Regions from separate parts of the Microbacterium pasadenense genome, predicted to be linked through region 1. Evidence: predicted binding sites of a transcription regulator. Region 1 holds the regulator's gene; each other region holds the start of a gene.
The links. Region 1 encodes HrcA, which represses chaperone genes, less so after heat shock. Its sites were predicted from a motif close to TTNGCACTCGNNNNNNNCGAGTGCNAA; they were not measured.

Region 1 (4,518 bases):
TCGCGGCGCTCTCGGGCGATGTCGAGGGCAAGGACAAGAAGTAGCCCGGGTCGACAGAAAGGCAGGTGTCATGCGCCGCGGGAGTTTCCAGGCCGGAACGGTCGATTACGCCGCCGTCGGGGCGACGCAGGCAGCGGACCTCATGGGGTACCCGCCGCAGGGCAGCATCCCCGCCGAGGCGTCGTGGCGCATCGGCAGCGGTGAGGCGCGCTTCACGGCGTCCGCCGACCAGCTGCTCTCGTGGGGCGCGCAGCGCGGCGCCGGGCTGACGGTGCGCGACGTGCACCCGGCATCCGGCCCCATGTACACCGGCGTCGCCTTCGACGCCGAGGGCACCCCGGTGCAGCCGAGTCGCCTCGATCAGGAGCAGCGCTTCGACGCCGACGGCACGCCCTACGTCAGCCCGGGTGCGACTGTCCATCTGCGCGGCCGCGTCGGCGGATGCCGCGCCGACGCCGAGCTTCGGGTCATCTCCGTCATCGACGAGCCGCGCCGGGTCGGGTTCTCCCTCGGCACCGTCGGCGGCTCGGTCGTCAGCGGTGAGGAGTCCTTCCTGCTGGAATGGCGCGACAACGACGAGGTCTGGTTCACCGTCCGCGCGTTCGACCGGCCGACCGGGTCGCTGTACCGTGTGATCCGCCGGCTCGTGAAGCGCCGCCGCCGCGAGCTCTTCCAGGGCTACCTGCGGGCGATCTCGCCGCTGTACGCGACCGGATCCTGATGGGATCGGCCCTTCCCCTCGGCGACCCCGCCCCGCCCGACGGCGCCCTGCCGGACGGACTGGCGCTCGACCGCGCCGCCGATTTCGGCGTCTATCTCCACGTCCCGTTCTGCCGTGTGCGGTGCGGGTACTGCGACTTCAACACGTACACCGCCACCGAGCTGCGGGGCGCACGTCAGGACGCCTACGCCGACGAGGTGCTGCGCGAGATCGCGCTGTCGCAGCGCGTGCTCGCTGATCGCGGCGCGCTCCGCCCCGCCGCGACCGTCTTCTTCGGCGGCGGCACGCCCACGCTGCTGCCGCCCGGCGACCTCGCGCGCATGCTCGACGGCGTCCGCAGCGCCTTCGGGCTCGCCGACGGCGCCGAAGTGACGGTCGAAGCCAACCCGGACACGATGACGGATGCCGTCGCCGCGACCCTCGCCGGCGCGGGCGTCACCCGGCTGTCGATCGGCATGCAGTCGTCCGTCCCGCACGTGCTCGCCGCGCTCGACCGCACGCACGACCCCGCCAACATCGGGACCGCCGTCACGGCGGCGCGACGCGCGGGGCTCGCGGTGAGCCTCGACCTGATCTACGGCGCGCCCGGAGAGAGCCTCGACGACTGGCGCACGTCGCTGGAGACGGCGATCGCCCTCGCCCCCGACCACGTCTCGGCGTACGCCCTCATCGTCGAGGAGGGGACGAAGCTCGAGCGTCAGATCCGGCGCGGGGAGGTCCCGGCCCCGGACGACGACCTCCAGGCGGACATGTACGAACTGGCCGACGAACTCCTCGCCGGCGCCGGCTACGGCTGGTACGAGGTGTCGAACTGGGCGACGGGACGCGATCAGCGCTCGCGTCACAACATGTCGTACTGGCGCAGTCAGGACTGGTGGGGATACGGCCCCGGCGCCCACAGCCACATCGGCGGCCTCCGCTGGTGGAACGTCAAGCACCCGGCGGCGTACGCGCAGCGGATGGCGCTCGGGCAGTCCCCGGCGGCGGGTCGCGAGCGTCCCGAGCCCGAGGCGCGACGCCTCGAGGACATCCTGCTGCGCTCGCGCATCGTCGACGGGGTCCCGGTGTCCGAGGCCACCGAGGCGGGCCGGCGCCAGGTGGCATCCCTGATCGCCGACGGTCTCGTTGACGGCGCCGCCGCCATCGCGGGGAACGTGGTGCTGACCCGCCGCGGACGGCTGCTCGCCGATGCCGTGGTCCGCGCGCTGACGGCGTGAAATCCGGCGGCGGCCGGTTCGACGCGGTAGAATTGGCACTCGGCGATTGAGAGTGCCAGCGAGGAGGAGGAGTGATGGTCTCGGAACGCGGTCTTCAGGTCCTCCGTGCGATCGTGCAGGACTACGTCGACACGCGTGAGCCCGTCGGCAGCAAGGCGATCGTCGACCGGCATCACTTCGGCGTCTCCGCCGCCACGATCCGCAACGACATGGCGATGCTGGAGGACGAGGATCTCATCGTCGCCCCGCACACCTCGTCGGGCCGCGTGCCCACCGACAAGGGCTACCGCGTCTTCGTCGACCATCTCGCCGAGCTCCGTCCGCTGAGCCCGGCGCAGCGGACGGCGATCGGAGCGTTCCTCGAGGACACCGGCGATCTCGACGACCTGCTCGTCCGCACCGTGCGGACGCTCACCCGGCTCACCGGCCAGGTGGCCATCGTGCAGTACCCGTCGTTCGCCCGTGCCGACGTCTCCCACGTCGAGGTCGTCCACCTCGGCGGCACGCGCGCCGTGGTCATCGTCGTCACCGACACCGGTCGCGTCTCGCAACGCGTGGCCTTCCTCGCGTCGGAGCCGTCGGCGGACGAGACGGCGCAGCTCAAGATCGCCATGGCGACGCTGCTGACGGGGAAGAGCGTCGCCGACGGCGCCGCAGCGATCACCCGGCTGCTCGACGTGGAGCCCGCGGACGGCCGCGAGGACAACACCCGCATCATCCTGCGCACTCTCGGCGAGGAGCTCGAGGACTTCCGGCACGACCGTCTCGTCATGGCCGGGTCCGCCACCCTCGCGCGCCGGGAATCCGACTTCCGCGGCAGCATCTACCCGCTCCTGGAGGCGATCGAGGAGCAGGTGACGCTCCTGCGCCTGATGGGGGAGATGGTGGCCGACGAGCACGGCCTCGCGACCAGCATCGGGCGGGAGAACGAGCCCTTCGGTCTCGCGGAGGCGTCGGTCGTCGCGGGCGACTACGACGTCGTGGGGTCCCGGGCGCGTCTCGGGGTGCTCGGCCCGACCCGCATGGACTACCCCAGCAACCTCGCGTCGGTCCGAGCCGTCGCGCACTATCTGAGCCGCCTGCTCGAGGAAGACGAGAAGGCGCGCTGATCTGAATCGGCCTCCGGGCCGGAAAGGCGAATGTGGCTGACCACTACGAGGTCCTCGGTGTCGCGCGCGACGCGAGCCCCGAGGAGATCAAGAAGGCGTACCGACGGCTGGCGCGCCAGCTGCACCCGGATGTGAACCCGGGCGAGGACGCGTCCGAGCGCTTCAAGCTCGTGACGCACGCGTACGACGTGCTGAGCGACCCCGAGCAGCGCCAGCGCTACGACATGGGCGGCGACAGCGCCGCCGGCTTCGGTGGCGCTGGCTTCGGCGGCTTCAGCGACATCTTCGAGACGTTCTTCGGCGGCGGCGGCGGCGGCGGCCGCGCCGGGCGCCCGCGCTCCCGCCGCGAGCGCGGCCAGGACGCGCTCGTGCGCGTCGACCTGACCCTCGGCGACGTCGTCTTCGGTGTGCACCGCGACATCGAGGTCGACACCGCGGTGCTGTGCGAGACGTGTCAGGGCTCGTGCTGCCAGCCGGGCACCCAGCCGGTCACCTGCGACATCTGTCACGGATCGGGCCAGATCCAGCGCACCGTCCGGAGCCTTCTCGGCAACGTCGTCACCTCGCAGCCCTGCACGACCTGCCAGGGCTACGGCACGACGATCCCGTACCCGTGCTCCACGTGCCAGGGTCAGGGCCGGGTGCGCTCGCGCCGCACGGTCTCGATCGACATCCCCGCCGGCGTCGAGTCGGGGCTGCGGCTGCAGCTGCCCGGCTCGGGCGAGGTCGGTCCTGCCGGCGGTCCCAACGGCGACCTCTACCTCGAGGTGACGGTCGAGCCGCACGACGTCTTCAGCCGCGACGGCGACGACCTGCTCGCCACCCTGGAGGTGTCGATGGTCGACGCGATCCTCGGGACGAGCACCAGCATCGACTCGCTCGACGGTCCGGTCGACCTCGACATCAGATCCGGGATCCAGGCGGGCGAGGTCCTCACGGTCCGCGGCCGCGGCATCACCCCGCTCCGGGGCACCCAGCGGGGCGACCTCCGGGTCGGTGTGCAGGTCGTGACGCCGTCGCACCTCGATCCCAAGTCCCGCGCCCTGATCGCCGACCTGGCGAAGCGGACCAAGCCCGGCCCGCCGCGGCTGGCGGAGTTCCACCCCGGCCTGTTCGCGAAGCTGCGCGACAAGTTCAAGCGCTGACCCATGGCGCTGCACTTCCTCCTCGACACGGCGACGGACGCCCATCCCGGTGACACCCTCGTGCTGACCGGCGCCGAGGCGCATCACGCCGCGGCCGTCCGCCGCGTCCGTGTCGGCGAAGAGGTCACGGTCGGCGACGGGCGGGGCGTCCGGCTGACGGGAGCAGTGGCATCCGTCGCGCCGAAAGAGGTCCGAGTCGAGGTCGGGGAGCGCGTCGTGACCCCCGCGCCGACGCCGCGCACGGTGCTGGTCCAGGCCCTTGCGAAGGGCGACCGCGACGAGCTCGCCGTGCAGGCGGCGACCGAGCTCGGCGTCGATGAGATCGT
Region 2 (4,518 bases), on a different contig from region 1:
GCGAGAACGGGTGAGAACGCTCATAGTGCTCCTTGATCGATGACACCGGAGCGGATCGGGACCGTACCGGTGTGATCAACCTAGCGGCCGCCTCGTCTCGCGAATGTTGCCGTTCGTTAACGATGTGTAACGGCGTGGGCGCGCTCCCAGATCGGTCGCCGCCGAGCGGATGCCGGAACCGGCATCCGTCGTCGATGTCAGACGGGACCGGGGGCGCCGTCGTCGACCGCCGCGCGCGAGCGGCGCGAATGGAGGAGGGAGTCGACCGTGAAGATCGCGACCGCGATCCACACCAGGATGAAGCCGGCCCAGCGCTCGGGCGGCATGGGCTCGCCGAGGATGAGGACGCCGGTGAGGAACTGCATGATCGGGGCGATGAACTGCAGGATGCCGACGACGGTGAGCGTCGAGCGGCGGGCGCCGGCGGCGAAGAACAGCAGCGGCACGGCCGTCACCGCCCCCGCCAGGAGGAGGAGGGTGGTGTGGCCGGCGCCGGCCTGACCCATGGTGAGGCCGGTGCTGGCACCCACGAGGACCAGCTGCAGGATGGCGATCGGAACGAGCCACAGCGACTCGAGGGTCAGCCCGCTGACCGCGTCGACGGCCGGTCCGATCTTCTTCTTGACGAGCCCGTAGGTCGCGAAGCTCGCGGCGAGCGTGAGCGCGATCCACGGCACCGTGCCCACGGCGACGATGATCACCACGACGGCGGCCGCGGCGATGCCGACGGCGATCCACTGGGCGATCCGCAGGCGCTCGTGCAGGACGATCACGCCCAGCAGCACCGTCGCGATGGGGTTGATGAAGTAGCCGAGGCTCGTCTCGACGACGTGACCCGACAGGGTCCCTATGAGGAACGCCTGCCAGTTGACGTAGATGAGGAGGCCGGCGAGGACGGTCCAGAGGACGAGCCGCCGGTTGCGCAGCAGGGCGAGAAGCCGCTGCCAGCCGCGGGTCAGCGCAAGCAGTACGACGCAGAAGACGAGCGACAGCAGCACCCGCCAGCCCACGACCTCCCACGGTCCGGTGGGGGCGAGGTTCACGAAGTAGAGGGGCAGGAACCCCCAGAGCAGGTAGGCCGCGAAGACGTAGATGCCACCGAGGGTCTTCTCGCGGGCGGCCTGTTCCGGTGTCATGGGTACAAGCCTACGACGGTCATGACAGGAGCGGATGCCGCGGGCCCGGTGGCATCCTGCCGTCCACCGTTCGGATCCCGTCGGCGTGTCGCCGCCGGAAAGGCGAAGGGCCCGGATGCCGAAGCATCCGGGCCCTTCTGGAAGTGCTGCGCGTCAGCGGACGACGACCGCCAGGACGTCGCGTGCCGACAGGACGAGGAACTCGTCCGCGCCGAACTTGACCTCGGTGCCGCCGTACTTGCTGTACAGGACGCGGTCGCCGACGGCGACGTCGAGCGGAACGCGGTTGCCGTTGTCGTCGATGCGGCCGGGGCCCACGGCCACGACCTCGCCCTCCTGGGGCTTCTCCTTGGCAGTGTCAGGGATGACCAGGCCACTCGCGGTGGTCTGCTCGGCCTCGACCTGCTTGATGACGATGCGGTCCTCGAGCGGCTTGATGGAAACCGACACGGTCTACCTCTTTCTTGCTGGTGGGGTCCTGCTTCAAGACTCATCAGCACTCGCTTACCGAGAGTGCTAACGCAAGTCTAGGGCGCGGCTGGCACTCATGCAACGCGAGTGCCAACTCGTTTCGGCGGAGGTCCGGCAGCTGCCGTCCCCCTACCCCCTAAGGCCGCTTCTCCCCGGATCCCCCACCGCTCGAATGGGGTAGCCCCTCCCCCCTGCCCGGATCTTTCCCTTGCCCTGCGCGAGGAGTAGGAAGACGTGTGGGGACTTGCTGGTGCACTGCTGCACCGGCACGGGGAATCACGGAGTGGGCGTGTCGAATCGAGCACTGCACATCGCTGTCGACATCGGCAGCGACCGGGTCACGGCCGCGGGGGGCCGACCGGGTCGGAACGAGCCTGCTCGTGCGCTCCGGCTCGGACATCACACCGACGCGGCGTCGGCCGCGGTCTTCGTCGTCGCGGACGGGTTCCTGCACGGCGACGCAGCGGCGCGACGCTCCGTCGGCAGCCCCCGCGGAGTCCTGCGCGACTACACCCGACGCATCGGCGACGACGTCCCGATGACGATCGCGGGTCGAGCGGTGCGAGCGGAGGACGCCTACGCCGGCGTCGTCGAGTGGGCCCTGGGCGCGGCGGTCGACACCTTCGGGCACGAGCCGGCCGCCGTCACGACCGTCGTCCCGGCCGCGTGGGGACCGCATCGTCGCACTCGCCTCGCCGCCGCGCTGGATGCGAGCGGGATGCCGTCGTCGCTCCTGTCGGCGCCCGACGCCGCCGCCTCGTTCCGCATGAACGCGACGGGCGGCGCCGACGAGGTCTTCGCCGTCTACGACCTGGGCGCGGACTCCTGCGACGTGGCGCTCGTGCGCATCCGCGCGGGCGAGGCCCACGTCCTCGCGGCGGCGTCGCTCACCGACATCGGCGGCGCGGACTTCGACGACGCGGTCCTCGCACATGTCCTCGCGTTCGTTCCCGCCGCGCGGGATACCGGCCCGCTGGCCCTCGCCGCTCTGCGCCGCGAATGCGTGGCGGCGAAGGAGGCGCTCTCGTTCGACACCGAGACGGTCATCCCGGTGGTCTTCGCGGGCGGCGAGCATGTCGTCCGCCTGGTGCGCGACGAGTTCGAGGCGCTCATCGAGGACGACGTGCGGGCGACCATCGCCGCCGTGTCCGCCCTCTGCACGGATGCCGGCGTGGCCGTCGCCGACCTCTCCTGCGTGCTCGCGTTCGGCGGATCCAGCCGTATCCCCCGCGTGCTGCAGCTGCTGTCCGAGCATCTCGCGATCCCCGTGGCGACGGATCCCGACCCGCAGAGCGTGCTCGTGCGCGGTGCCGCCGCGAGCCCTGTGCCGGACGCCAGGCGCGAGCCGGTTCCGGCGGCCGCGACCGGCGACGTGACGGCCGAGGCGCCGGATCCCCCCTTCGCCACCGGGCCCACGAGAGCCGTGCGACGCGCCGGCTGGGCCGTCCTCGGCGCCGTGATGCAGGCCCTGACCCCCACCCCGCTTCCTCCTCGCGAACCCGAGCCGGGCCGCGACCCCCGAACCGCGGCGGAGACGCCGGACGGTGCACGCGAGGAGTTGCCCCCGACTCCCGCCCTTGCACCACGGATGTCGGCGATCCCGTCTGGGACGTCCGATACACCGCAGACGTCTCCGCCGCCCTCTTCCCCGATCGTGACCATTCCGGCGCGCTCACGGAAGCACAGCCGGGCGGGGGTGTGAGAGGTGTTCTCCGACGCGTCGCCCCGCACCCCCGCACCGTCTCGGGATGCCGCGCGCGCGTCGGCACCTCACACCCGCCGGAGCCCCTCCGAGTCGCTGTCGGCCTTCCTCGCCGAGTCGGCCGTGACGCCGCTCCTCGCGGTGGAACTGCCGATCCGCGGCGTCGTGTCGGGTCCCGTCGGCGCCGGGAAGTCGGCCGCCCTCGCCGCGCTGCGGGCGGAGCTGTCCGAGCGGGGACTGCGGATCGGTGCGACGCCGTCGGGTGCCGCCGCCGTGGACGTCGTCGTCATCGATGACGCCGAGTCCCTCGCGCCGGGCGAGATGGACGCCCTTCAGGCGCTGGTCGCCGAATCCGACGCGAGCGTCGTGGTCGCGCATCTTCCCCGGCCGACCGGCGAGCTCCGCGCGGTCAGCGCCCGGCTGCAGAAGACCTGCCCGCCGGCGCTGCTCGGTGAGATCACGCCGGAGCAGATCGTCGAGGTCACCCGGATCCCGGCACACTGCGCGCAGGCGATCGTCGAGCAGACCGGCGGCTTGACCTGGCTGACGCTCGCGGCCGTGGACGCCCATGACCCGGGGGTCTGCGGCGTCGACCCGACCCACCGCGACCTCTCCCGCACGCTCCGAACCGTCATCGCCCACCGTCTCGACTCCCTCGACGACGCGCACCGTCACTCGCTCGAGGCGCTCTGCACGCTCCGCCCGAGCGAACTCGCGCTGCGGGCGACCCCGGGGATGACGTGGGATGCCATGGTCGCCGACGGGTGCACGGCCGGCCTGCTCGCGCCCAACGGGGCGCCGCCGCCGGTGGTGCGGACGGCCGTGCGGGCGCTGGTGCCGGCGCATCGGATGCCGGAGGGATCCGCCGATGTCGCCTCGGCGGAGCGGGTGTCCGAGGCCTGGCGCGACACCGCGGCATCCACGCCGTCCCAGCTGATCGCACGCGCCGACGGGCTGCGCACGACCGCTCCGGCGCAGGCGTGGGCGCTCTACCGGCAGGCGGCCGCCGCATCGGACGACCCCACCGACGTCGCGCTCGCGATCGGGATCGCCGCGTTCAACGCGGGCGACCCGGATGCCGCCGGGGCGGCATTCGACCGTCTCCTGCCCCTCGCGGACCACCCGCACCGCGCCCTCGCCGCCGATGCCGCCGCAGCCGTCTGGGCCTCCCGCGGGGTGCTCGAAGTCGGCGCCGCCCTGCACGCCGAC
Region 3 (4,518 bases), on a different contig from region 1:
GGTCCGCGAAGCACGAGGCGCCCAGTGTCGCGGGGGACGCGAGCACGTTGCCGGCAGCGCGGCGCTGCCCGTGCACCTTCAGGTCGAGCGATCGCGAGCTCCACGCCGCGGATGCCGCGACGACCATCGCCTGCAGCTGCTCGGTCCCGACGTGCGCGTCCGCTGCCGCGGCGTGCAGATCGGGGAAGTGCTCATCGAGCCGGGCGAGGAAGGTGTCGTCGGGATGAGCGGCCGAGACCAATGCGTCGAGGACGGCCCCGCGGTCGTCCTCGACCGTGCCGATGCTGCTCATGGTGTTCACCCTCCCTGCACCTCAGACTAGAGGCAGGCTCGCGCCGGGATCCCGGGCGGCCACCACCCCCCTTCGCCGACGACGGAAGAAGAACGGCCATGAACCTCCTCCAGATCGCACAGCACGCCGAGGACCTCGACCGCGCGGAGGACTTCTACACGGTCCTGCTCGGGCGCGGTCCGCTCGCCCGCATCGATCCGCCCGGGCTGCTGTACTTCGACCTCGACGGCGCCCGCCTGATGCTCGATCGCGGGGCGCCCTCGTCGCTCATCTTCCTCAAGGTCGACAACGTCCACGAGAGCCTGGAACGACTCGACGGGCTCGCCGAGGTCATCACGGAGCCGCACATCGCCTACACGCACCCCGACGACCGGCTCGTTCCGGCCGGGCGGGAGGAGTGGCAGTCGTTCATCCGGGACAGCGAAGGGAACACGATCGGCCTCATCGCGTTCCAGAAGCCCTGACCCGCGCTCAGTCGCCCCGGGCCACCGTCGCGTCGAGGAAAGCGTGGATGGTGGCGTGCAGCGCGGCGGTCGCGGCCGAGTCGATCGTGCCGGCGTGGCCGCCTTCGACGGGCTCCAGGTAGTGCACTGCGGCATCCGTCTCGTCGGCCAGCCGTGCCGCCATCTTCCGCGCCTGCACGGGACCGACCCGGTCGTCGCTGGCGGCCGCGTAGATCAGTGACGGCGGGTAGGCGCGCCCCGGCTCGATCAGGTGGTACGGGGAGAACGTCCGGAGGAACTCCCAGTCGGCCGGGTCGTCGGGGTCGCCGTACTCGGCGATCCAGCTCGCCCCCGCCGACAGGCGCGTGTAGCGGCGCATGTCGAGCAGGGGGACGCCGCAGACGATCGCGCCGAAGTCGTCGGGGTACTGCGTGAGCATGTTGCCCACCAGCAGACCGCCGTTGCTCCGCCCGTGGCATGCGATGCGATCCGGCGTCGAGACCCCGCGCGCGACGAGGTCGCGGGCGACGGCGGCGAAGTCCTCGTAGGCGCGGTGCCGGTTCTCGCGCAGGGCGGCGAGATGCCAGGCCGGGCCGAACTCGCCGCCGCCGCGGATGTTCGCGACGACGAGGATCCGGCCCTTCTCGAGCCACGCGGGTCCGACGATCGCGGGGTACTCCGGCGTGAGTGCATGCTCGAAGCCGCCGTAGCCGCTCATGAGCACGGGCGAGGCGCCGGAGCGGCTACGCGGACCGATCTGGAAGTACGGCACGCGGGTGCCGTCCGCCGAGGTCGCCCAGTGCTGCGACGCGACGAGGCCGGTCGCGTCGAACGCGGTCGGGCCGTGGCCGACCAGCCGGACCGCGGGGGAGGCGGCATCCGTCACGAGGAGCGTCGGCGGGGTGAGGAAGCCCCGCGCCACGATCCAGATCTCGTCGTCCTCCTCGGCGTCGAGGGTCGCCACGCTCGCCGTGAAGAGGTCGTCCGCGCTGAGCGCCAGGTCGAGCTCCACCGCGCTGCCGGTCTCGAGGTCGACGGACAGGATGCGGCTCTGCACGCTCTCGAGGACCGTGAGGACGAGCCGGGTTCGCGTCCACGCCCAGGACTCGAGCACCGCGACGTCGGTGGGCGCGTACGCGACACGCAGGTCGGTCCCGTCGCCGGTCGTGAGCGTCTCGAGCGGCCCGACGAGCAGTGTGCCGGCGGGGTGCGTGACGCCGTCGACGCGCCACGGCGTGGTCGTCCGAACCGCGACGAGGTCGCCGTGCACGTCCACGACCGCGTCCTGCGGTGCCGCGATCAGCTGGGGTTCGCCACCGCGCCAGACGTACTGCTCGGAGGCGTGGAAGTCGTGCGCGACGACGACGATCGGCGTGACCCGCCCCTCGGTGCGATCGACGGCGACGAACACGCCGACGTCGGATGCGACGCCCTCGATGATCGGCGGGGCATCCGCGAGGGGCGTTCCGCGGCGCCAGGCGCGTGCGGTGAGCGGATAGCCCGAGTCGGTGACGTCGCCGCCCTCGAGTGCCGTGGCGACGAGGAGCGTGTCGTCATCCAGCCAGGCGAGGCGGTGCTTGTGCGCGTTCAGACGGAAGGCGTCGTGGTCGACGAAGCGCACCGCGTCGAGATCGAACTCGCGCACGACCGCGGCGTCGCCGCCGTCCGGGCTCAGGCGCACCAGGGCGCGGCCGCTTCCGGCGGGTCCGTGCGTGGCTCCGGCGAACGTCCACGCCGTCCCCTCCGCGTGACCGAGCGCGTCGACGTCGAGGAGGACCTCCCACTCGGGCGCTCCGGCGGCGAACGCGGCGCGGGTGGTGCGCCGCCAGAGCCCGCGCGGATTCTCCGCGTCGCGCCGGAAGTCGTACATGAGGTCGCCGTGGCGACTCGGGACGATGAGGCGATCGGGGTCGTCGAGGATCTCCTTGAGCCGGGCCTCGAGCCGGTCGCGGTCTCCGCCCGCGAAGCGCGCCTCGGTCTCCGCCGTCCGCACGGCTGCCCAGTCGAGCGCTTCCGGAGATGAGATCTCCTCGAGCCAGCGGAACGGGTCGGCGGGTTCAACGGCGATCTCGCGGGGCGTCATCCCGCCAGCCTAGGCCGGGATCCGACGGTGTTCGCCTACGGAGAATCGTTGGCACTCGCATAGGCAGAGTGCTAATCTGAAGGTACTTGAGTCATACCGGCTCAAGTTTGAGACCACCATCCACCAAGGAGAGAATCATGGCCACGTATGACCCGTTCCGTGAGATCGACCGCCTTGCGTCGACCCTCTTCGACACCCGCCGCGGACCCCGTCGGATGCCGATGGACCTGTACCGCGATGGCGACCACTACGTCCTGACCGCGGATCTTCCCGGCATCGACCCGGGCTCCGTCGACATCGACGTGGACGGCCAGCTGCTGACGATCCGTGCCGAGCGCACGCTGTCGTCGGGCGAGGGCGTGAAGTGGATCACCCGCGAACGCGAAGCGGCGAGCTTCCTGCGCCAGCTCAACCTGGGCCAGGGCATCGCGACGGACGGCATCACCGCGAACTACAGCAACGGAGTGCTGAGCGTCATGATCCCGGTGAGCGAGAAGGCGAAGCCGCGGAAGATCGAGGTCGTCGCCGACGGGTCGCCGTCGACGATCACCGCATCCGAGAGCGACCAGCCGCAGCCGATCGACCAGTGATCGCCACCGCCGGCCGGCGCTGACCGCTGAGAACCGCCCCGCGTCCGCTCGGATGCGGGGCGGTTCCGCGCGCCAGGGGGATCAGACGCCGCGGAGCTTGGCCGTGATGGCCTTGAGCTCTGCCAGCTCGGCGTCGGAGAGGACCGACATGCGCTGCGAGATCGTGCGGCCGTGGACCGTGGCGACGCGGCGGAAGGCGGCCGCCCCCTCATCGGTCGCGCGGACGATGGCGCCGCGGCCGTCGGAGGGGTCGGGGCACTTGGTCAGCAGTCCCCGCGAGACCATCCGGTCGACCAGTCGCGAGACGCTCGGCTGGCTGATGAGCGCGTTCGCGGTGACGTCGCGGAGGCGTGCGGAGCGGTCTTCGCCGCGGGTGACGGTGAGCAGGACGTCGTACTCGGCCTGAGTGAGGTCGCCGTCGGCCGAGAAGTCGACCGACAATTCCTCCATGAGCTCGTGCTGAGCGCGGAACAGACTCTCCCACGCGGCGATGGCGAGGCGGCGGTCTGTCATGGCGTCCACTGTATCGCCGCTCGTAGGGTGGGAGCGTGAGGACTTCGAGACGCACAGCACGCGCAGTGGCGGCAGCTGCACTGGTGGTCCTGATGGCGGTGATCGCGCCGCCGCTGGCGGCCTCGGCCGACGTCGACGATTTCGTCTTCGAGAGCCTCGACGTGGACTTCACCCTGACGCGCGATGCGAGCGGCGTGAGCCGGATGGACGTCGTCGAGACGTTCGTCGCGGTGTTCCCGGACGCCGACCAGAACCGCGGCATGCGGCGGGTCATCGCGACCGAGTTCCGCGGCCAGCCGGTGCGTCCGTCGGTGGACACGGTCGTCGATGGGGATGGGGACGAGTGGGAGGTCGAGACCGACGACGGCGACGCCGGTCTCGAGGTGGTCGCTCGCTCCGACGACTACCTGCACGGGCGGCAGACGTTCGTCTTCCGCTACAGCCTCGACAACGTCGTTCGGGAGTTCTCCGACACCGGCGCCGAGCTCTACTGGCAGGTCAACGGGCTCGACTGGGAGCAGCCGTTCGGCCGCGTGACGGCGCGCCTCAACGTGGCGCCCGAACTGAGGCATGCCGTCGGCGCGAGCGCCTGCTATG

Region 2: groES (co-chaperone GroES) is a predicted target of HrcA. The motif match lies at 1,675-1,701, and genes of this name have one in related genera.
Region 3: AB3M83_RS03905 (Hsp20/alpha crystallin family protein) is a predicted target of HrcA. The motif match lies at 2,867-2,893, and genes of this name have one in related genera.

What each region holds. Positions count from the first base shown of each region.
Region 1 is NZ_JBFOKN010000002.1:683,850-688,367, reverse strand. Features, by position in the region: gene lepA (translation elongation factor 4) at 1-44, shown strand, start outside; gene AB3M83_RS09490 (DUF1990 domain-containing protein) at 71-721, shown strand; gene hemW (radical SAM family heme chaperone HemW) at 721-1,938, shown strand; gene hrcA (heat-inducible transcriptional repressor HrcA) at 2,013-3,047, shown strand; gene dnaJ (molecular chaperone DnaJ) at 3,080-4,192, shown strand; gene AB3M83_RS09470 (16S rRNA (uracil(1498)-N(3))-methyltransferase) at 4,196-4,518, shown strand, end outside.
Region 2 is NZ_JBFOKN010000004.1:59,092-63,609, forward strand. Features, by position in the region: gene AB3M83_RS12515 (ABC transporter substrate-binding protein) at 1-24, opposite strand, end outside; gene rarD (EamA family transporter RarD) at 198-1,136, opposite strand; gene groES (co-chaperone GroES) at 1,290-1,586, opposite strand; gene AB3M83_RS12530 (Hsp70 family protein) at 1,897-3,309, shown strand; gene AB3M83_RS12535 (helix-turn-helix transcriptional regulator) at 3,313-4,518, shown strand, end outside.
Region 3 is NZ_JBFOKN010000001.1:821,928-826,445, forward strand. Features, by position in the region: gene AB3M83_RS03890 (alpha-amylase family protein) at 1-292, opposite strand, end outside; gene AB3M83_RS03895 (VOC family protein) at 391-756, shown strand; gene AB3M83_RS03900 (prolyl oligopeptidase family serine peptidase) at 764-2,818, opposite strand; gene AB3M83_RS03905 (Hsp20/alpha crystallin family protein) at 2,956-3,408, shown strand; gene AB3M83_RS03910 (MarR family winged helix-turn-helix transcriptional regulator) at 3,490-3,921, opposite strand; gene AB3M83_RS03915 (DUF2207 domain-containing protein) at 3,987-4,518, shown strand, end outside.